3 regions of the Streptosporangium sp. NPDC048047 genome follow, and region 3 is predicted to be linked to each of the others. Evidence: predicted binding sites of a transcription regulator. Region 3 holds the regulator's gene; each other region holds the start of a gene.
What was found. The regulator LexA, encoded in region 3, represses DNA repair genes until DNA is damaged. The targets are predictions, from matches to a motif close to TCGAACANNTGTTCGA.
Positions count from the first base shown of each region.

Region 1: AB0D67_RS15125 (SAV_6107 family HEPN domain-containing protein) is a predicted target of LexA. The motif match lies at 5,448-5,463, and genes of this name have one in related genera.
Region 2: recA (recombinase RecA) is a predicted target of LexA. The motif match lies at 4,615-4,630, and genes of this name have one in related genera.

Region 1 covers NZ_JBEZNH010000014.1:67,506-74,815, reverse strand. Annotated here, with positions in the region: gene AB0D67_RS15145 (amino acid permease) at 1-1,370, shown strand, start outside; gene AB0D67_RS15140 (universal stress protein) at 1,367-2,299, shown strand; gene AB0D67_RS15135 (transcriptional regulator) at 2,710-3,204, shown strand; gene AB0D67_RS15130 (PP2C family protein-serine/threonine phosphatase) at 3,351-4,571, shown strand; gene AB0D67_RS15125 (SAV_6107 family HEPN domain-containing protein) at 4,754-5,200, opposite strand; gene AB0D67_RS15120 (L,D-transpeptidase family protein) at 5,687-6,532, opposite strand; gene AB0D67_RS15115 (YbaK/EbsC family protein) at 6,651-7,181, shown strand.
Region 2 covers NZ_JBEZNH010000001.1:108,715-116,024, reverse strand. Annotated here, with positions in the region: gene AB0D67_RS00530 (prolyl oligopeptidase family serine peptidase) at 1-434, shown strand, start outside; gene rny (ribonuclease Y) at 640-2,250, opposite strand; gene recX (recombination regulator RecX) at 2,636-3,382, opposite strand; gene recA (recombinase RecA) at 3,397-4,506, opposite strand; gene AB0D67_RS00510 (DUF3046 domain-containing protein) at 4,852-5,046, opposite strand; gene AB0D67_RS00505 (aminotransferase class I/II-fold pyridoxal phosphate-dependent enzyme) at 5,232-6,569, opposite strand; gene AB0D67_RS00500 (DEAD/DEAH box helicase) at 6,724-7,310, shown strand, end outside.
Region 3 covers NZ_JBEZNH010000043.1:59,987-67,296, forward strand. Annotated here, with positions in the region: gene AB0D67_RS28935 (rhodanese-like domain-containing protein) at 1-468, shown strand, start outside; gene AB0D67_RS28940 (vitamin B12-dependent ribonucleotide reductase) at 560-3,430, opposite strand; gene nrdR (transcriptional regulator NrdR) at 3,531-3,992, opposite strand; gene AB0D67_RS28950 (hypothetical protein) at 4,421-4,696, opposite strand; gene lexA (transcriptional repressor LexA) at 4,907-5,611, shown strand; gene AB0D67_RS28960 (YafY family protein) at 5,742-6,773, opposite strand; gene AB0D67_RS28965 (epoxide hydrolase family protein) at 6,835-7,310, shown strand, end outside.

The DNA.
Region 1 (7,310 bases), on a different contig from region 3:
CCGAGGGCGGCCACGGCGAGGGCGGCGAGCTGCGCCGGACCATGACCATGTGGCAGCTGACCCTCTTCAGCGTCGGCGCCACCCTCGGCACCGGCATCTTCGTCATCCTCGGCCAGGCCGTGCCGAAGGCCGGTCCAGCGGTGGTCGCCTCCTTCGTGCTGGCCGCGGTCACCGCCCTGTTCTCCGCGCTGTCCTACGCCGAGCTGGCCGGCACGATCCCGGTCTCCGGGTCGTCCTACTCCTACGCCTACGCGACGATGGGCGAGCTGGTGGCGTGGGTGTGCGGCTGGTGCCTGATGCTGGAGTACGCGGTCTCGGTGGCGGCCGTGGCGGTCGGCTGGGGCGAGTACCTCAACCGCTTCCTGGAGGACCTGTCCGGCACGCGCCTGCCCGACGCCGTCACCCACTCCCCCGGCGACCAGGGCGGCGTGCTGAACCTCACCGCGATCCTGATCGTGCTGCTGGCCACCTGGCTGCTGCTGCGCGGCGCCTCCGAGAGCGCCAGGGCCAACGTCGTCTTCGTGCTCATCAAGATCGTGGTGCTGGTGTTCTTCTGCGCGGTGGCCTTCAGCGCGTTCCGCACGGGCAACCTCACGCCGTTCGCCCCGCTGGGCATGGCCGGCGTCACCGCCGCCGCCTCGCAGGTGTTCTTCTCCTACATCGGCTTCGACGCCGCCTCCACGGCCGGAGAGGAGGCGCGCGACCCCAAGCGCGACCTGCCGCGGGCGATCATCCTGTCCCTGGTCATCGTCACGATCGTCTACGTCGCGGTGGCGCTGTCGGCCGTCGGCGCCATGCACTGGCGGCTGTTCGACCCGAACACCACCGAGGCCAGCCTCGCCCTGGTCGCCGACCGGGCCACCGGGGCGACCTGGCCGGGGATCGTCATCTCCTTCGGCGCGGTCGTCGCCATCGCCAGCGTCGTGCTCACCGTCCTGTACGGCCAGACCCGCATCCTGTTCGCGATGTCACGCGACGGCCTGATCCCGAAGGTCTTCCAGCGGGTGGACCCGCGCCGTCAGGTGCCGGTCGCCAACACCCTCATCGTGGCCCTGTTCGTCTCGACGCTGGCCGGGTTCATCCCGCTCGGCCAGCTCGCCGAGGCGACCAGCATCGGCACCCTGTTCGCCTTCGCGATCGTCAACGCGGGCGTGCTCGTGCTGCGCCGGACCCGCCCGGAGCTGCCGCGCAGTTTCCGCACGCCGTTCTTCCCCGTCACCCCGATCCTCGGGGTGATCTTCTGCTTCGTCGTGATGGCCGGGCTCGCGTCCGTCACCTGGCTCGCGTTCGGGGCCTGGATGGCGGCCGGCCTGCTCGCCTACTTCCTGTACGGCTACCGCCACTCCCGTCTCAACCGGAGCACCAGATGAAGATCGAGCACATCCTCGCCGGGTTCATCCCCGAGACACGGGGCAGGGACGGGCTGGCGCTGGCCGTGCTGCTGGCCAGGCAGGCCGGGGCCCGGCTGACCGTCGGACACGTCCACCCGCCCGCCTGGCCCACGCCGGGCCCCGGGAAGGTCGACGCCGAGTGGCGGGCCTACATCACCGCGCAGGCCGCCCAGGCGCTGCAGCAGGCACGGCTGGCCCTGACCGGCGTCCGGGACGTGCCGATCGGCTACATGCTGGAGGCCGACCGCGGCAGCGGGCGCGGACTGGTCGGGCTCGCCGGGCGGATCGGCGCCGACGCGGTGGTCATCGGCTCCGCGCCCCGGGGCTCCCGGGGCCGCATCGCGCTGGGCAGCACCGCCGACCAGCTCCTGCACTCCTGCCCGGTGCCCGTCGCCCTGGCCCCGCGCGGGTACGCCGAGGACCACCCGCCGGCGATCCGGCGGCTGGCCGTGGCCTACCGCCGCGACCCCGCCTCCGACGACGCCGTACGGCCGGCCGCGGAGATCGCCGCGGCGCTGGGGACGCCGCTGCACCTGATCACCCTGGTCGTGAGCCGGGGGATGCGGGTGAAGGCTGCCGAGCAGACGCTCGACCGGCTGCGTGAGCGGGCCGCCGCCGACCTCGGGGAGGCGGCGCACGGGCACGATGTGGAGGTCACGACGCAGGTGCTGGAGGGCGGGGACGTGGCGTCCGCGCTCGGCGGCGCCGGGTGCGAGGGCGCGCTGCTGGTCTGCGCCTCCAGCACGGCCGGCCCGCTGCGCCGGGTCTTCCTCGGCGACACGTCAATGAAGATCATCCGCGCGTCGGCGTGCCCGGTGATGATGCTGCCCCGCAACCCGCCGCCGCGGCCCGCCGAACCGGCCGGGAGCACCGGGGGCGCCAGGAGGGCCCGGAGCGGCGAGGCGTGACCGGCCGCGCCGGGGCGGCGGCCCACGGTCTCCTCACGCCCGTGGGGCGCCCGTGGACGCCCCGGTGCGTCCGTGCCGCGCCCGTGCCGCGTCCGCGCGGGACGGCGGCCGTCGCGGCCGTCCGGCACGGCGACCGGTGGGGCCGTATCGCCCATGCGGGACAACTGCGGCCTTTGAGGCGGAACCCACCGGACCGGATTCCGCATCTTTTTTCCAATCAGCTTGACCTTGGGCGTCCACAGCTTTACCGTCACTGTCCGTAACCGCACCTCGCGGCCTTATCGGGTAAACCCTGACGCTCCCGTCACCGAAGGTCCCTGTCCCGCGCACCAACCCAGCGGTTGGGGCATAAGTTGCGAGGGAGCACAATCAAGTGAAAGCAGTGCATAACAGAGCCGGGGGGCCACACTATGCCGTCTGAGTACGCCAAGTCGCTGGGTGCACGACTCCGTGCCATCCGCACCCAGCAGGGCCTGTCCCTGCACGGAGTCGAAGAGAAGTCGCGCGGGCGCTGGAAGGCGGTCGTGGTCGGCTCCTATGAGCGCGGTGACCGCGCCGTGACGGTCCAGAAGCTTGCCGAACTGGCTGATTTCTACGGCGTGCCGGTTTCGGAGCTGCTGCCCGGCGGCGCCGCGCCGAGCCCGCTCGGCCCGACGCCGAAGCTTGTCATCGACCTTGAGCGCCTTGCCCAGCTCCCCAAGGAGAAGGCCGGCGCGCTGGCCCGTTACGCCGCCACCATCCAGAGCCAGCGTGGCGACTACAACGGCAAGGTGCTGTCCATCCGCCAGGAGGACCTCCGCTCCCTGGCGGTGATCTACGACAAGTCCCCGGCCGAGCTCACCGAGGAGCTCATCAACTGGGGCGTGCTCGACCCCGAGGCACGGCGCGCCGTCGAGTCGTTCTGACCGTCGCCGTGGGCGTGCCGCCGCGGCGCGCCCACGGCCGCGGAGTGCGACACGCCGTATCTCCGGAAGATCACTCGCATACCGCCACAGAAGACCTTCACTGTGGTAGGAAAAGGCAAATACGGCTTTAGCGAGATGTGGTGAACATGGCACGGAGAGAGGATCGGCACGATCACTCTCCTCCGTCCCCGAAAAGCCGCCTCGACGTCGTCGTGGCGATGCTCGGCTCGACGAAGACCCGCGCCTTCCTGCGACTGCTGACCTCCGTCGGGGGCAGCAGGACCCAGGGCACCCTACGGCTGCTGCCCTTCGTCGTCATGGCCGTGGTCGCCCTGGCCGACCTCGGCTCGGGCCCGGAGACCGGACTGCTCCCCCTGCTGGCCCTCGGCCCGGCGTTCGCCAGCGTCGCCTGCGGCCTGGGCCGGACGACGGTGGTCGGGATCGTCGCGCTGGCGCTGTGCGTCGCCCTCGGCCTGCACTACGACGTCCTGTGGAGCTCCCGCACCAACATCACCATGATGGCCATCCTGGGCGTCACCATGGCCAGCGTGCTGGCCAGCGCCGGCCGGCTCCGCCACGAACGGCAACTCGCCGACGTCCGCTCGGTGGCCGAGGCCGCCCAGCGGGTTCTGCTGCGGCCGGTGCCGCGCCGGGCCGGACCCGAGATCAGCGTCGCCGTCTCCTACACCTCCGCCACCGCCGAGGCCCGGATCGGCGGCGACCTGTACGACGTGGTCACCACCCCGCACGGGGTGCGGATCATCGTCGGGGACGTGCAGGGCAAGGGCCTGGAGGCGGTGGAGACGGCCGCGGTGGTGCTGGGCGCCTTCCGGGAGGCCGCCCACGACGAGACCGGGCTGCTGCGCGTGGTGACCCGCCTGGAGAACGCCCTGACCAGGGAGCTTTCGGGCGAGCAGTTCGTGACGGCGATCCTCGCCGAGATCACCGGCGACGCCTCCATCACCATCGTCAACTGCGGTCACCCGCCGCCCATGGTGCTGGGAGCCGGCGACAAGCAGTGCTTCGCCGAACCGCCCGAGGAGGCGCTGCCCCTGGGCATGGGCGCACTGCGGGTCAGCGAGCCGAAGCCGTACCGCATCCCCTTCGAGCCCGGGGAGCAGGTGCTCTTCTACACCGACGGGGTCATCGAGGCGCGCAACGGGGCGGGCGAGTTCTATCCGCTGGAGGCGCGGGCGCACCTGCTCGGCGGATCGGATCCGCAACTGGCCCTGGACGCCCTGCGCGCCGACCTGCTGCGGCACGTGGGCCGCCCGCTGGGCGACGACGCCGCGATGCTCCTGCTGCGCCACCGGGTGGACCGCCGGACGGACTCCTCGGACGCGTCAGCCCCCTCGGCGGTCCCCTGAGCGCCCGGCAGGGAGGCCCTGAGCGCCCGGCCGGGGTCTCCTGAGTGCCCGGCAGGGCCACAGGACGGGACCGGGACGCCGCGGACGCGGGCGACGGGATGACGGAACGGCGGGACGACGCGGTGAGGGGCGCGCCTGCCGGCGTGTGAGGGCGTGTGAGGGGGTTCGCCGGGCGGCGGGGGTCAGCCGGCCAGCGGGACGCTGCCGGGCAGGGTGGGCTGGACGGGCACGCCGAGCATCTTCTCGACGGTGGCGACGAACCGCTCCGCCTCGGAGATCAGCTCCTCGGCGTCGCGCGCCGACACCACGCGCGTCATGCCGGCCTCGGCCGAGGCGCGCTTGGTGGCGCTCATCTCGAAATAGGGGGCCCAGTCGGCCAGCCGGGGCTCCGCCTCCGGCAGCAGCTCCCAGGCGCTGCGCAGCCTGCGCCTGCGGCCGTCCATGGGGCGCGGGCGGGCGGCCAGGACCGCGGCGGCGGCACGCAGGGCCGCCAGGTGGGCCGCGACGTAACGGGTGGCGGGGGTGGTCGCGGCGGCGGCCTCCTCCAGGCAGTCGCGCGCATCGGCCAGATGCGCCCGGACCGTGGGCGAGAGCCGGGGCCCGCCCGAGTCACCGGGTCGATGGATCACTGCGCTTCAACCTCCTTGGTCGCAAGCGGCTCCCGGCGTTCTCACCGGTGATGTCAAGGCTCGCAGACACCACCGACAAATCCGCCGGGCGGCCGGACGAGGAGCTTCCCCTCTCCCCGTCCGGTTCCCGCCCGCCGTCGCCGCCGTGACGGCGGCGACGGCGGACGACCGCCCCTGGACGCGAGCCGCGAGCCTCGCATCTTTACATCGAACATAAATTCGATCACCCGCACTGTCAAGCAGGGCGGCGAACAAAGGTTCGATCGGCGGGAAAAGCGAGAACCCCGGGAGATGGGGATCTCCCGGGGTTCTCCGCGCTCGAACAGGGGCTCGGGGACGGCCTGCGAACCGGCGGGGCGGGCTCCCGTCGCGGCCGCCGCGCGCCCCGCCGTACCGGCTCCGCCGGGGAAGGGCGGGCCACGGCGGAGACGGCGTACGGAGAGGCGGCGGGCGGGCCGCGGTGGAGACCGCGGACGGTCCCGTGGGCTACCGCACGAACCTCCCGCGGACGTGCACCGGCACTCCGGTGCCGAGCAGCTTGGGCAGTGCCGACGCGACGTTCATCGGCAGCCGCACACAGCCGTGCGAGGCCGGGGCCAGCGGCACCGACAACGCACCGTGCAGGGCGATGCCGCCGTTGAAGAAGATCGGGTTGTACAGCTTGCCGAGGTAGGAGGTGTGCCAGCCGCTTCGCCGCCAGGTCGTCCGGTAGTCGCCCGTCGGCGTGCGGGCGTTGCCGCAGAACCGCTGGGTCCGGCCGTTCCAGGTGGCCGTCTCGCAGTAGGGGATCCCGCTGCCGGAGGAGATGTGGCTGATCAGCCGCACCCTCCCGCCGACGTACAGGACCATCACCTGCTGGGTGAGGTTCACCTCGACCCGGGTCGCCCGGCCGCCCGGCACGAGCACCCTCGGGGCGCGCGGAGCCTCCAGCGCCCGCCACGTCCTGCTCGCCACGGTGCTGGTCGGCGCGATGCCGTGGACCTTCTGGAAGGCCCACAGCGCGGTCAGGGTGCCCCCGCCGTACCGGCCGTCGGCCGTGCCCGGCATGTAGCCGAGCTGCTGCAGCCGCGTCTGGAGCACCTTGACCTCGGCCCCCTTGGCGCCGAGCCGGAGCGTCCGGCCGGGCGCGGTGAACGCGGGCGCCGCCATCGGGACCGCGGCCGCGCCGACCGGGGCCCCGGTGACCGTGGAAGCGGTGACCGGGACCGCGGCGGCCGGGAGGGCGCCCGCCGGGGTGCGGGGAGCCGCCGCGGCGCTCGCGAGACCGGGTGAGGAGACAAGGAGGGCCGCCGCAGCCAGCGTGGCCGCTCCGAGCCGCCGTCGGACTCTCATCTGGACCATCCCCTCGTTACCGTGATTTCTGGATCAAGGGACCATAGTGCATCGTCGTCTCGTCCCCATCACGGTCAATGGGACGGCATGCAACGGTCCAACTGTTTAGAGTGGCCGCGTGCCAGAAAAGTTGCATCCGAATGTGGAGAAGGTCGCCGCGGTCCTCCGCGAGCACGGCGCCGCCGGTGAGATCGTGGTGTTCGAGGAGGCGACCCCGACCGCGGCGACGGCGGCGGCCCGGCTGGGCTGCGAGGTCGGAGCGATCGCCAACAGCCTGGTCTTCGACGCCGACGGCGAGCCGCTCCTGGTGCTCACCAGCGGCGCCCACCGGGTGGACACCGCCCTGGTGGCCCGGACGGCCGGCGCGGCGAAGGTACGGCGCGCGAGTCCCGACTTCGTCCGGGCGGCCACCGGCCAGGTGATCGGCGGGGTGGCCCCGGTCGGCCATCCGGCCCCCCTGCGGACCCTGGTCGACACCTGGCTCGGCCGGTACGAGACGGTGTGGGCCGCGGCGGGTCACCCGCACACGGTCTTCCCCACGTCCTTCGCCGAACTGCTCCGCCTCACCGGGGGCGTCGCGACCGAGGTGGAGGAGCCGGCCCCCGCGCGGGAGACGGCCGCGGCGGAGGAGAGGACCACCGCCGGGTAGGAGGCCCGTGACGCCGCGGGCCGCCGGCCGCCGGCGCGCTCACCGGGACGGCCGGCCGGTTCCCGCCGCGCCGCCGTACCGCCGGGCGTTCATTTCCCGGCTCGGTCCGGTTCGGGCGGCATCGTCCCT
Region 2 (7,310 bases), on a different contig from region 3:
GGATCGCGATCCGGGGCGGCAGCGCGGGCGGCTGGACCGTCATGGCGGCCTGCTGCGCCTCCGACGCGTTCGCCGGCGGCGTCTCCTACTACGGGGTGAGCGCACTCGGCCCGCTCGTCGCCGCCACCCACGACTTCGAGTCCCGCTACGTCGAGTGGCTGGTCGGCCCGGAGGACCCCGTCCTGTACGGCTCCCGCGAACCGCTCGCCCGGGTCGCCGGGGTGAGCTGCCCGATGCTGCTCCTGCAGGGGCTCTCCGACCCGGTGGTACCGCCCGCCCAGTCGCAGGCGTTCGCCGACGCGCTCGCCGAGCGCGGTGTCCCGTGCACCTACATGACCTTCGAGGGCGAGGCCCACGGTTTCCGCCGCGTGGAGACCCGCAGCGCGGCCCTGGCCACCGAACTCGCCTTCTACCAGCAGATCTTCCGCGGCTGAGAGCCCGGCGCCGGTCCGTCCCGGCCGTCCCACGGACCGGCCGCGGGTCCGGCCGCGGGTCCGGCCCCCGGAGAGGGCATCCGGTGGGCCGGAGGGCACGGACCGGCCGGAACCGTACGGGCGGCAGGGCGGACCGGACGGGCCAGGCTGACAGACGTGGCAGACGTGGCAGACGGGACAGGCGGGGCAGGCGGACCGGGCGGGTTCAGCGGGCGAACTCGGTGGCGCGGGACTCCCGCACGACCGTGATGCGGATCTGCCCTGGGTAGGTGAGCTCCTCCTCCACCTGCTTGGCCACGTCGCGGGCGATCACCTGGGCCTGGATGTCGTCCACACCGTCGGGTTTCACCATGACGCGGACCTCCCGGCCGGCCTGCATGGCGAAGACCTTCTCGACGCCGTCATAGGAGGTGGCGATCTCCTCCAGCCGCTCCAGCCGCTTGACGTACGCCTCCAGCGACTCGCGCCGGGCGCCCGGCCGGCCGCCGCTGATGGCGTCGGCCGCCTGGGTCAGCACCGCCTCGACGGTCTTGACCTCCACCTCGTTGTGATGGGCCTCGATGGCGTGGACGACGTCCTCGTGCTCGCCGTACCTCCTGGCGATCTCCGCGCCGATGAGCGCGTGGCTGCCCTCGACCTCGTGGGTGAGGGCCTTGCCGATGTCGTGCAGGACGGTGCAGCGCTTGAGCAGCGTCGGGTCGAGCCGGAGCTCGGCGGCCATGATCCCGGCGATGTGGGCCGACTCGATGAGATGGCCCAGCACGTTCTGGCCGTAGGAGGTGCGGTAGCGGAGCTGGCCGAGCAGGGTGACCAACTCCGGGTGCATGTCGGTGAGGCCCAGCTCCACCAGGGCGTCCTCACCGGCCCGCACGCACAGCTCCCTGACCTCCGCCCTGCTGCGCTCGTGCGCCTCCTCGATCCGCTGGGGATGGATGCGCCCGTCGAGCACGAGCTTCTCCAGCGTCAGCCGGGCGGTCTCACGGCGGACCGGGTCGAAGCACGACAGGAGGACCGCCTCGGGCGTGTCGTCGATGATGAGGTTGACCCCGGTCGTCGTCTCGAAGGCGCGGATGTTGCGGCCCTCGCGGCCGATGATGCGGCCCTTCATCTCGTCGCCCGGCAGGTGCAGGACGCTGACGACGGACTCGGCGGTCTGCTCGGTGGCCACCCGCTGGACCGCCAGTGTGACGATCTTGGTGGCGCGCTTCTCGCCCTCCTTGCGGGCGTCGCTCTCGATCTGCCGGACGATCAGGGCGGCCTCGCGCTTGGCCTGGTTCTCGATCTCGCGCACCAGTTCGGTCTTGGCCTCGCCACCGGTGAGACCGGCGACCCGCTCCAGAACGGCCCTGCGCTCATCGGCGACGCGGTCGAGCTCCTCCCGGCGGGCGGCCAGCTCGGTCTCGGTCTCGGCGAGCTTGCGGGCCCGCTCGGCCTGGCGTCTCGCCTCCTCGTCCAGGCGCTGCTCCCGCTCGGCCAGCCGGTTCTCCCGCCGCTCCAGGTCCGAGCGGAGCTCCTTGATCTCGTACTTCAGGCCCCGGCTCTCCGCCTCGGCCTCCTTGCGCAGCTCCGCGGCGGCCTCGACGGCCAGCTCGGACCTGCGCAGGATATCCCCCGCGTCGCTCTCCGCCTTGGCCCGGATGTCGGCGGCCTCCCGCCGGGCGGCCTCCAGCTCGGTCTGGACCTCGGCCAGCTGCGCGGGAGAAGGGCCTATCGGCCCGCCGCCGGTACGGCGCAGCAACACGATCAACGCGACTATCGTCACCACCGAAAGAACCGCGACGGCCCCGGTCAGTATGACGACCACAATCGGATCCATGCGCGCCCCGCCCTCCTCGCGTCGCGGATATCAAGCATGCGAGGGGTCACACGCACGGCACGGAGAAGTCAGGCGGTGTCGTCACCACGGCAGGTGCCGACCGAGGGTCCACTCCACACCGGCTGATCACGCCGACGCGTCGTCCGCCCTCATCCGCCGCTTTGTTCGCCCGTAATCAACCGTTATGACAATCCGCACTGCGCGGAGTAACTCCTCACTGTCGTCGAGGCTAAGCGTCAAACAGGTAACGGGCAAGCAAAGGCGCACTACGAACCGGCCGGCATCGCGAAGGCGGCGTTCCGGAGCGGCATCGCGGAGGCGCCGCCCGGACCGGAGTGCTACCGGAATCGTCCGCGGCGCTCCGGCCTTCAGGCCGGGGAGCGCGTCAGTCGAAGGGGTGGTCGAGGTCGTCGGCGAACGCGGCGCCTTCCGGCTCCTCATTCTCCAGGGCTTCACGGACCACGCGGAACGCCAGCCCCGGACCGTACCCCTTACGGGCGAGCATGCCCGCCAGCCTGCGGGTCCGGACTGCACGGTCCAGCCCCCGGGTGGCGGAGAGCTTGCGCGCCACCAGCCTGCGGGCGGTCTCCTCCTCCTGCTCGGGGTCGAGCTGCTCCACGGCCTCCTTCACCGTGTCCTCGTCGACCCCGCGATGCCGGAGCTCCGAGGCGAGCGCCCTGCGGGCCAGCCCCCGCCCGGTGTGGCGCGAGCTCACCCAGGCGGCGGCGAACGCCTCGTCATCGATGAGCCCGACCTCGGAGAACCGTTCGAGTACGGCCTCGGCCGCCTCGTCGGGCACGTCGCGCTTGCGCAACGCCTCGGCGAGTTGCGCCCGGGTGCGCGGCCCCATGGTCAGCAACCGCAGGCAGATGGCGCGAGCCATCGCCTGCGGGTCGGCGTCGGGGCCCTGGCTCGCCGGGGAGCCCTCGACCGGCCCTTCCGGGAGACGCCCGTCGGGGGCGCTCCGGGAACGCCTCCCTCCGCGCCGGCCCTCGCGTCTTCCCCCCTTCCGGGAGGAACCCGAGGGCTCGGGCACGTCGGGCCAGGCACCCCAGTCCCGCGATCCGGCCTGGCCGGCCGGACCGGAGTCGGATCCCGTCGGTCCTGTCGTCGAGTCAGGTCCCGTCGTCATCGGCCGCTCCCGGATCAGGCGTCACCCGGCTTGGGGGTCGCCTTGGAACCCCGGCCGGACGCGGCGGGAGCGGGAGCGGGAGCAGTGGGAGCGGAAGCGGCGGGCGGCGGGGTGGCCGGGCTGTCCAGGCGCGGGCCGATGCCGAGCTTCTCCTTGATCTTCTTCTCGATCTCGTTGGCCATGTCCGGGTGGTTCCGCAGGAAGTTGCGGGCGTTCTCCTTGCCCTGGCCCAGCTGGTCGCCCTCGTAGGTGTACCAGGCGCCGGACTTGCGGACGAAGCCGTGCTCGACACCCATGTCGATCAGACCGCCCTCACGGGAGATGCCGACGCCGTAGAGGATGTCGAAGTCGGCCACGCGGAAGGGCGGGGCCATCTTGTTCTTGACGACCTTCACCCGGGTGCGGTTGCCGACCGCCTCCGTGCCGTCCTTGAGCGTCTCGATGCGGCGGATGTCGAGACGGACCGAGGCGTAGAACTTCAGCGCCTTTCCACCGGTCGTGGTCTCGGGCGAGCCGAACATGACGCCGATCTTCTCGCGGAGCTGGTTGATGAAGACCGCCGTGGTGCCGCTGCTGTTGAGCGCGCCGGCGATCTTGCGCAGGGCCTGGGACATCAGGCGCGCCTGGAGACCGACGTGGCTGTCGCCCATCTCGCCCTCGATCTCGGCCTTGGGCACCAGGGCCGCGACCGAGTCGATGACCAGCAGGTCGACCGCGCCGGACCGGATCAGCATGTCGGCGATCTCCAGCGCCTGCTCACCGGTGTCGGGCTGGGAGACGAGGAGCGCGTCGGTGTCGACGCCCAGCTTCTTCGCGTAATCCGGGTCGAGGGCGTGCTCGGCGTCGATGAACGCCGCGATGCCGCCGCCCTTCTGGGCGTTGGCCACCGCGTGCAGGGCGACCGTGGTCTTACCCGAGGACTCGGGACCGTAGATCTCGATGATGCGGCCGCGCGGGAACCCGCCGATGCCGAGAGCGACGTCGAGTGCGATGGAGCTGGTCGGGATCACTTCGATGGGCGCCCGCGCCTCGTCGCCGAGACGCATGACGGAGCCCTTGCCGAACTGCCGCTCGATCTGGGCGAGAGCGGTCTCGAGCGCCTTCTCGCGGTCGTTAGCTGCCATGGGAGCCCCCCTGGAGGGTCACGGGATGAATCGGTTGCCAGAAAGCTACGGGGTGCGACCGACATTTTCTGGAAGAGCACGCCATCGGTGGCGGCGTGTCCAATATAGCCGAACGATTGTTCGACGGAGGCTCGACGCTCCCATCCGTCCCCGGCACCCCGCGTCGCGGGACGGATGGACCGCACGGCACGGACCGGCGGGACGGCCGATCGGCGCGCACGGCGGATCGGCGCACACGGCGGATCGGCGTGGACGACGGGATGTCGCGGACGACGGCATGGCGAATCGGCCGCGCGGCATGGACCGGCGGGACGGTGCGGACGGCGGATCGGCGCGCGCCGGCGCTCAGCGCAGGGCGGCGGCGACGTCGGACACCCCGCACACGGCCCGCCAGACGTCCTTGGCGGCGATGCCGTCCGCCAGCGCCTGGTTCACCGTCCTGCCGTCCAGGCCGGCGATGACGTAGTCGCGGGCCCACGACTCGGCGTAGGCGTCACCGAAGTGGAGTCTCATCCGGTTCCAGAAATCCGACAGGCGCATGCCTCCAGTCTGGCCCCTCCCCGCGGTGCTCATGACCGGACGCGCCCGGTGTCCGCCGGGCGGCCACGCCGCCCGGCACGGGCCGGGACGGACCCGGGACCTGCGCCGCAGGCCCACGGTGGACCCAACAGTGAGCCCGGCGGTGGGCCCGGGGTGGACCCGCAGCGGGCCACCCCGGGCCGCGGTCACGCCGTCGTGGCGATGATCTCCTCCACGATCTCCATCGTCGTGCCGGGATGCAGGAACGCGAACCTTCCGATCGTCTCGCCCTCCCATCCGGTCGGCGTGACGAACCCGACCTGCCCGGCGAGCAGCCGCTCGGACCACTTGTAGTAGTCCCGCCCGGTCCAGCCGACGCGGCGGAAGAGCACCGCCGACAGTTCGGGCTCGCGGATCAGCTCCAGGTGTCCGGTGCGGCCGATCAGCGCGGCGGTCTCGCGGGCCAGCCACAGCCCCCTCTCGACGGCCTCGGTGTAGGCGTCGGTGCCGTTGACCGCGAGGGAGAACCAGAGCGGCAGGCCGCGGGCGCGCCTGGTCAGGTGATAGGCGTAGTCGGTGGGGTTCCACTCGTCGCCCTCCACGTGCAGGACGTCGAGGTAGGAGGCGTCCTGGGTGTGCACGGCGCGGGCCAGGCGGGGCTCGCGGTAGAGCAGGGCCGCGCAGTCGAAGGGCGCGAACAGCCACTTGTGCGGGTCGACGACGAAGGAGTCGGCGTGCTCGATCCCCTCGTAGCGGTGGCGCACGGAGGGTGCGAACAGCCCCGCGCCGCCGTACGCGCCGTCCACGTGGAACCACATGCCGCGCTCGCGGGCGACCTCCGAGACCCCGGCGAGGTCGTCGATGATCCCGGCGTTGGTGGTTCCGCAGGTGGCCACGACGGCGATCACGTCGGAGGGGTCGGGGTCGGCCGCCAGGGCCGCGCGCAGCGCCTCTCCGGTGAGGCGGTGATCGGCGGACGGCACGACGAGGGCGTCCACGCCGATGATCCGCAGCGTGTTGGAGACGGAGGAGTGCGCCTGGTCGCTGACGGCGACGCGCAGGCGGCCCCCGGGGCGGCGGTGCCGGGCGGTGTCCCTGGCCACGACGAGCGCGGACAGGTTGGCGGCCGAGCCGCCGGAGACGAAGCAGCCGCCCGCGCCGGCCGGCATGCCGGCCCTGTCGGCGATCAGTCTGAGCACCTGGTTCTCCGCGGCGATCGCGCCGGAGGCCTCCAGCCAGGAGATGCCCTGCAGCGACGCGCAGGAGACCACCATGTCGAACAGCAGGGCGGCCTTGGTGGGGGCGGCCGGGATGAACGACAGGAAGCGGGGACTGTCGGCGGAGATGACCGCCGGGGCCAGCTGGGTCGCGTAGACGTCCAGGACCTTCCCGGCGTCGGTGCCGCCGGGCGTGATGAGCCCGGCGAGGGCCGCGTCGAGTTTGTCCTTCACGCCGGGGTTGTCGAGGGGGACGGGGTCGAGTGAGAGCCGCTCCTTCATGTAGGAGAAGACCAGGTCCGTCAGCCGCTCGTCGTAACTGTGCACGCGAGAATTATGCGGACAAAAGGTTTAAAACGGATAATGAGGACTTCGGGTCCTTTCAGATCATGTTCAAGGTCGATCCGGTCGGTATCCCCCCGCACCGTGCGACGTCCCGCGCGCGGACGGTTCTGTCGGTGGCGGAGGGCAGTATGGATCCGTGACCGGCTCAGCGCTCGACCACTTCAGCCCGGTGACCAGGGAATGGTTCGCCGGCGCCTTCGCCATGCCCACCGCCGCCCAGGAGGGGGCGTGGGCCTCGATCGCCCGCGGGGACAACACCCTCGTCGTCGCGCCCACCGGCTCCGGTAAGACGCTGGCGGCGTTCCTCTGGTCGCTCGACCGGCTGGCCGCCGAGCGCGCGGCGGAGGCGGCGGAGACGGCCGCTGTCTCCGGGGCGGACGGCGGGCCCGGCTCCGCCCCGTCCGGCGGGACCGCGCGGGGCGTCCGGAAGCCCGGCGACCGGCGGGATCCTCGCGGCTCCGGCGGTCCCCGCGGGCGCGCCGGAGAGGACGGCGAGGCCGCCCGGCGCTGCCGGGTGCTCTACGTGTCGCCGCTCAAGGCGCTGGCGGTCGACGTCGAGCGCAACCTCCGGGCGCCGCTGACCGGGCTGCGGCAGACCGCCCGGCGGCTCGGGCTGCCGGTGCCGGAGATCTCCGTGGCGATCCGATCGGGCGACACCTCGCCGGAGGAGCGGCGCCGGTTCGCGGCCAGGCCCGCCGACATCCTCATCACGACCCCCGAGTC
Region 3 (7,310 bases):
TCCCCCGTCACCTCCGCCGTCACCGCGGTCCCCGCCGCCGGCCGGGCCGCCGCATCGGCCCACTTCGCGAACCGGCTGGCGTTCGAGACCGACGTGTCCGACGTCGCCGCGGACCTGGCCTCCGGAGTCCCGGGCATCGTCGTGGTGGACTCGCGCAGCGCGGAGAGCTGGGCGCAGGGACACGTGGACGGCGCGGTCCACCTGCCGACCGCCGAGATCGCCCGCCGGGCCGCCGAGGTGGTGCCGGCGGGCGCGACCGTGGTGACCTACTGCTGGGGCCCGGGCTGCAACGGCGCCACCCGTGCCGCCCTGGAGTTCGCCAGGCTGGGTCACCCCGTCAAGGAGATGATCGGCGGATTCGAGTACTGGGTGCGGGAGGGGTTCGCCGTGGCGACGGCGACCGGCGTCTCCCGCCGCCGGCCCGACCCGCTGACCGCTCCCGTCTCCGGCGCCGCCTGCGCCTGCTGATCCGTACACCGCTCACACGCACGAGGGGGGCGGTGCGCCCGGCCGTCCGCCGGGCGCACCGCCCCCCTGACTCCGCGAGGAGGTGCCGCGATCAGCTGCAGCCGCTGGTGGAGCCGCAGCCCTCGCAGACGTAGCAGCTGCCGGCCGGGCGCATCTTGGTGCCGCAGGTCATGCAGAGCGGCGCGTCGGCGGTGCGGCCCTGGTGGGACTCCAGGGAGCCGCCGCGCTCCGGCCGGGCCTCGGCCGCGGGGACGTCCGCGGCGTCGGCGGCGCCCGTGCCCTCCCCGGACCTGGCCTGCTCGATCGGCGCCGAGGTGGCCAACTCGGCGATGACCTCGGCGGCGTGCAGCGGGGCCGGGTCCTCGCCGCGCTGCTGGGCGGCCCGCTCGGAGGCGGAGAAGATGCCCAGGGCCGCCCGCTCGTCGTAGGGCAGGTGGTCCAGCGCCAGGCGGCGGAAGATGTAGTCCATCACCGAGGCGGCCATGCGGATGTCCGGGTCGTCGGTCATGCCCGCCGGGTCGAACCGCATGTTGACGAACTTGCTGACGTAGGTCTCCAGCGGCACGCCGTACTGCAGGCCGATGGAGATGGCGACCGAGAAGGCGTCCATGACGCCGGCGAGGGTCGAGCCCTGCTTGGACATCTTCAGGAAGACCTCGCCGAGACCGTCGTCGGGGTAGGACGAGGCGGTCATGTAGCCCTTGGCGCCGCCCACGGTGAAGCGGGTGGTGGTGCTGGGGCGCTGGTTCGGCATCCGGCGGCGGGTCGGACGGCCCACCTCCACGATCTGGACCTGCGGCTGCGCGGCCGGCTCGGCGGCCTGCCCGGCCGTCTTGTCCTCGGCCTTCTTCCCCCCGGCCGACAGCGGCTGGCCGACCTTGCAGTTGTCGCGGTAGACCGCCAGGGCCTTGAGGCCGAGCTTCCAGCCGGCCATGTAGACCTGCTCGATGTCCTCGATCGTGGCCGACTCGGGCAGGTTGACCGTCTTGGAGATGGCGCCGGACAGGAACGGCTGGACGGCGGCCATCATGCGCACGTGGCCCATGGGGGCGATCGCCCGCTCGCCCATGGCGCAGTCGAACACCTCGTAGTGTTCGAGCCGCAGGCCGGGGGCGTCCACGACGTGGCCGTTGGCGGCGATGTACTCGACGATCGCCTCGACCTGCTCCTCCTGGTAGCCCAGGCGGCGCAGGGCCCGCGGGATCGTCTGGTTGACGATCTGCATGGAGCCGCCGCCCACGAGCTTCTTGAACTTCACCAGGGCGAGGTCGGGCTCGATGCCGGTGGTGTCGCAGTCCATCATCAGGCCGATGGTGCCGGTGGGCGCCAGCAGCGACGCCTGGGCGTTGCGGTAGCCGTTCTTCTCCCCCAGCTTCAGGCAGTCGGCCCACTGACGGGTCGCCTCGGCGTGGAGGCCCTTGTCCATGGCGTCCAGCGTGCGCAGGTCGTCGTTGGCCGCGGCGTGCTTGCGCATGACACGCTTGTGGGCCTCGATGTTGCGGGCGTAGCCGTCGTACGGTCCCACGACCCCGGCCAGCTCGGCGCTGCGGCGGTAGGAGACGCCGGTCATCAGCGAGGTGATGGCGCCGGCGATGGCCCGGCCGCCGTCGGAGTCGTAGGCGTGGCCGGTGGCCATGAGCAGCGCGCCGAGGTTGGCGTAGCCGATGCCGAGCTGACGGTAGGCGCGGGTGGTCTCGGCGATCTTCTCGGTCGGGAAGTCGGCGAACGTGATGGAGACGTCCATCGCGGTGATGACCAGCTCGGTCACCTTCACGAAGCTCGCGACGTCGAAGGTCTCGTCGTCCTTGAGGAACTTCAGCAGGTTGATGCTGGCGAGGTTGCAGGAGGAGTTGTCCAGGTGGAGGTACTCCGAGCACGGGTTGCTGGCGGTGATGCGGCCCGTCTCGGGGCTGGTGTGCCAGTCGTTGATCGTGTCGTCGTACTGGACGCCCGGGTCGGCGCACTCCCAGGCGGCCTTGGCCATCTTGCGGAACAGGTCGCGGGCGTCGATCGTCTCGATGACCTCGCCGGTGAGGCGGGCGCGCAGGCCGAACCGGTCGCCGTCCTCCACCGCGCGCATGAACTCGTCGGAGACGCGCACGGAGTTGTTGGCGTTCTGGTACTGGACGGAGACGATGTCCTTGCCGCCCAGGTCCATGTCGAACCCGGCGTCGCGCAGCGCGCGGACCTTGTCCTCCTCGCGCGCCTTGGTCTCGATGAACTCCTCGACGTCGGGGTGGTCGACGTCGAGGACGACCATCTTGGCCGCGCGGCGGGTCGCGCCGCCGGACTTGATGGTGCCCGCGGAGGCGTCCGCGCCGCGCATGAAGGAGACGGGGCCGCTGGCCGTGCCGCCGCTGGAGAGCAGTTCCTTGGAGGAGCGGATCCGGGAGAGGTTCACGCCGGAGCCCGAACCGCCCTTGAAGATCACGCCCTCTTCCTTGTACCAGTCGAGGATCGACTCCATGGTGTCGTCGACGGCGAGGATGAAGCAGGCGCTCACCTGCTGCGGCGAGGCGGTGCCCACGTTGAACCACACCGGCGAGTTGAAGCTGAACACCTGGTTGACCAGGGCGTGCTTGAGCTCGTGGTCGAAGATCTCGGCGTCCTCGTCGGTGGCGAAGTAGCCGTTCTCCACCGCGGTCCTGGTGTAGACGCCCACCACGCGGTCGACCAGCTGCTTGAGGCTCCACTCGCGCTGCGGGGTGCCGACCGCGCCGCGGAAGTACTTGGTGGTCACGATGTTGGCGGCGTTGACCGACCAGGACTCGGGGAACTCCACGCCCCGCTGCTCGAAGTTGATCGAGCCGTCCCGCCAGTTGGTCATGACGACGTCACGGCGTTCCCAGGACACCTCGTCGTAGGGATGCACTCCGGGGGTGGTGAAGATGCGCTTCATCTTCAGCCCCTTGCGCAGCCGCCTGCCCCCGCCCGCGGCCGTACCGCTGACCGTCTCCGTCATGACTTCCCCCTTCCGGGGCCCCGCCTTTTCGCGGAACCCACGAGTCGGACCACATCAACGCGCCGCTCTGGCCCCCGGCGCCCGGGGTTCGGATTCAGTTTCAGTCCTGCTTGGCGGAGCGTTCCGCGCGCAACTGCTCGATCTCGGCCTCGAAGTCGGCCAGGGTCTCGAAGCCGCGGTAGACGGAGGCGAACCGGAGGTACGCCACCTCGTCCAGCTCGCGCAGCGGGCCCAGGATCGCCAGCCCCACCTCGGGGGCGGCGATCTCGGCCGCTCCCGTCGCGCGGATGCTCTCCTCCACCCGCTGGCCCAGCTGGGCGAGGGAGTCCTCGCTCACCGGACGCCCCTGGCACGCCCGCCGCACTCCGGCGATCACCTTGTCCCGGAAGAACGGCTCGGTGACCCCGCTGCGCTTGCTGACCATGAGCAGGACGGTCTCCTGCGTGGTGAACCTGCGGCCGCATTCGGGGCACGTGCGCCTGCGGCGGATGGCGCCGCCGTCGTCGGTGGACCGGCTGTCGATGACCCGCGTGTCCGGGTGACGACAGAACGGACAGTGCACGCGGGTCGCCTCCTTGGCCTGCAGGTGGCCCGCGCCCTGTGTTTCGCCTCGTGTTTCCCGCAAACCCCATGGCAGGGGCGCGCGCGCACGTCTTCCAAGGGTCGAAATGCGGTAACGAAAACACAATCTATGGTGAAGTTCACCGGTGGAGCCACTAGATGTTGTGGTCCAACGGTAGGAGGGTCCGACCATGAACGCAAGTCAGCCGGGCCCCGCGCGCCGAAGTCGCTGATCAGCGCGCCGACCCGGCGTGTCGCCCTCTCCTGCCCCGGCGGTCACGGCGGTAACACCCCCGGCGCCCCTTTCGGCCCTCACACCCGCGAAGCCGCCGCACCCCGAGGCCGCACCCCGAGGCCGCCGCGTCCCGGCGGCCGGGACGCCGGCCGCCGGGACGCGCGGTCATCCGCCGGGACGCGCCGTCACGGTGATCACGGCGCCGCCTGCCGGGGCCCGGCGTCGCGGGCCGGGACCGACGAGGAGTCGGCGCACCCCGGATAGCCGACCCCGAGGGTCGCGTCGATGCGGGGACCGAGCCACAGCGCCCCCAGGGTGGCGAGGGTGAGGACCGCCAGCACGACGGCCCTGCCCCGCCTGGTGAGCCGGACCGGCGCACCAGGGTATCGGACGTTCCCCGGCGGCCCGGGCCTGCGGCCGGGCCGCCGCCGGGATCGTGGCGCCGCCATCTCCGCCGCGGTCGCCTTCATATTGACCACCCCCTCCGACCTGGTCGAACACACGTCGAGGAAAGATCGGCGAATCGAACACGATGTCGATCGAACTCCCGTACGATGTTGTACACCACGCCGTCGGTCATTTCGAGGAAGACTCGAACAGTTGTTTGAACATGATCTTCGACGGCGGTACGGTCGCTGTGGGCGACACGGGCAATGCAGACCGGGAGGCAAGGAGATCGCATGAGCGAGCACGACGAGAACGGTTCGGCCGTCAACGACCTGGCGGTGCGCAGACGTGACTCCCTCGGCCTCACCCCCAGGCAGCGGAAGATCCTCGAGGTGATCCGCGACTCGGTGCAGCAGCGCGGCTACCCGCCGTCCATGCGGGAGATCGGCGAGGCGGTGCAGCTAACCAGCACCTCCAGCGTGTCGCACCAGCTGACGGCGTTGCAGCGCAAGGGCTATCTGCGCCGCGACCCGCACCGTCCCCGCGCGCTCGAGGTGCGCCTCCCCGGCGAGCCGGTGCTGTGGGTGGACCCGGACGCCGCCCAGGAGGGCGTCAGCCGCCCCACCGCGGCCTATGTCCCGCTCGTCGGCCGGATCGCCGCGGGCGGCCCGATCCTCGCCGAGGAGAGCGTCGAGGACGTCTTCGCGCTGCCCAAGCAGCTCGTCGGCGAGGGCACGCTCTTCCTGCTCCAGGTGGCCGGCGACTCGATGATCGAGGCCGCCATCGCCGACGGCGACTGGGTCGTCGTCCGCCAGCAGCCCGTGGCCGACAACGGCGACGTGGTCGCCGCGATGATCGACGGCGAGGCCACGGTGAAGACCTTCAAGCGCAAGGGCGGCCACGTCTGGCTGGTCCCGCACAACCCGAACTACGACCCGATCCCCGGCGACGAGGCGACCGTCCTGGGCAAGGTCGTCGCGGTGCTGCGCAAGCTTTAGACCCTTCCCTGGAGGAGCGGGCCCCGGTCTCCACCGGGGCCCGCTCCTTTCCGTCTCCGTCTTCCCGGGCCGCCTCACCGCCCGGTGCCCTCCGCCGGCCCTTCGGTGCCCGCCACCCTCCCGGGCCGCCTCACCGCCCGGCGCCCTCCGTCGGCCCCCCGGCCTCCTCCACGCCCGGCGTCCGCGTGGCCGGGGGCCGCCGCTCCCGTGGCGTAGCCCCCTCGGCACCCGCCCCGCCGCAGCGCAGGCCGATCTCGCGGAGGGCGTGGAGCAGTTCCGGCGGGCCGCCGACCTCGAAGTCGGCTTCCAGCATCAGGATGTGCAGGGCGAGCCGGTACGGGGTGTCGGCGACCGCGTGGACGACGCACGTGTGCTCGTCGACCGGCTCCACCAGGACCGACGCCGGGACGCGGGCGGCCATCAGGCCGGCGGGGGCGTGCACCGTGACCCGGGCCCGGCACCGGAACAGGGCGGTGTCCACCCCTTGACGGACCGACTCCGCCGGCGGCGCCTCCCGCGGGGAGAACCGGGGACCCTGCGGGGTACGCGGGGTGATCCGGTCGGCGCGGAAGACCCGCCAGTCGTCACGCCGGACGTCCCATGCCAGCAGGTACCACCGGTGGCCGGTGTGCACCAGCCGGTAGGGCTCGACGTCGCGCACGGTGGCGGTGCCGTCGTGGGCGCGGTAGTCGAAACGCAGCCGGTGCCGGTCGCGGCAGGCCGCCGTGAGCACGACGAGGGTCTCCGCCGGCACGACCGGGCCGCCCGGGGAGAGCGCGACGGTGTGATCGTGCAGCGCGCCCACCCGGCGTCGCAGCCGGGACGGAAGCACCTGCTCCAGCTTGGCCAGCGCGCGTACGGCGGTCTCCTCGATGCCCGCGACGGTGCCCCCGGCGGCTGTGCGCAGGCTCACCGCGACCGCCACGGCCTCCTCGTCGTCGAGAAGCAGCGGCGGCAGCTCGGCGCCGGCGCCGAGCCGGTAGCCGCCGGCCACGCCGGGGGAGGCGCGCACCGGATAACCGAGGTCGCGCAGTTTGCCGATGTCGTAGCGGACCGTGCGCGGGCTGACCTCCAGCCGGTCGGCCAGTTCGGCGCCGCTCCATTCCGTACGGCTCTGCAGAAGCGACAGGAGGCGGAGCAGGCGCGCCGAGGTTTCCAGCATTTCCTCAGGATGCCGGTCATCGCGGCAAATAGCTTGCCACAATGGATGAAACAGTCCTTCCATGAGCCACGAGATCCGTCCCTTCCGCGTCGAGATTCCCCAGAGCGACCTGGACGACCTGCGCGAGCGGCTGCGCCGTACCCGCTTCGCCCCGCAGGTCCCCGGTACCGGCCCCGAGCGGGGCGTGCCGACCGACGACCTCAGGGAGCTGGTGGAGTACTGGGCGACCGGCTACGACTGGCGTGAGCACGAGGCCCGGCTCAACGTCCACCCGCAGTTCGTCACCACCGTCGACGGCCAGGACATCCACTTCCTGCACGTGCGTTCACCCGAGCCGGACGCCGTACCGCTGATCCTCACGCACGGCTGGCCCGGCTCGGTGCTGGAGTTCCACGACGTCATCGGCCCGCTGACCGATCCGCGTGCGCACGGCGGGGATCCAGCCGACGCGTTCCATCTGGTCATCCCGTCCCTGCCCGGGTACGGGTTCTCCGCGCCGCTCAACGAGGCCGGCTGGACGCTGAACCGGATCGCCCG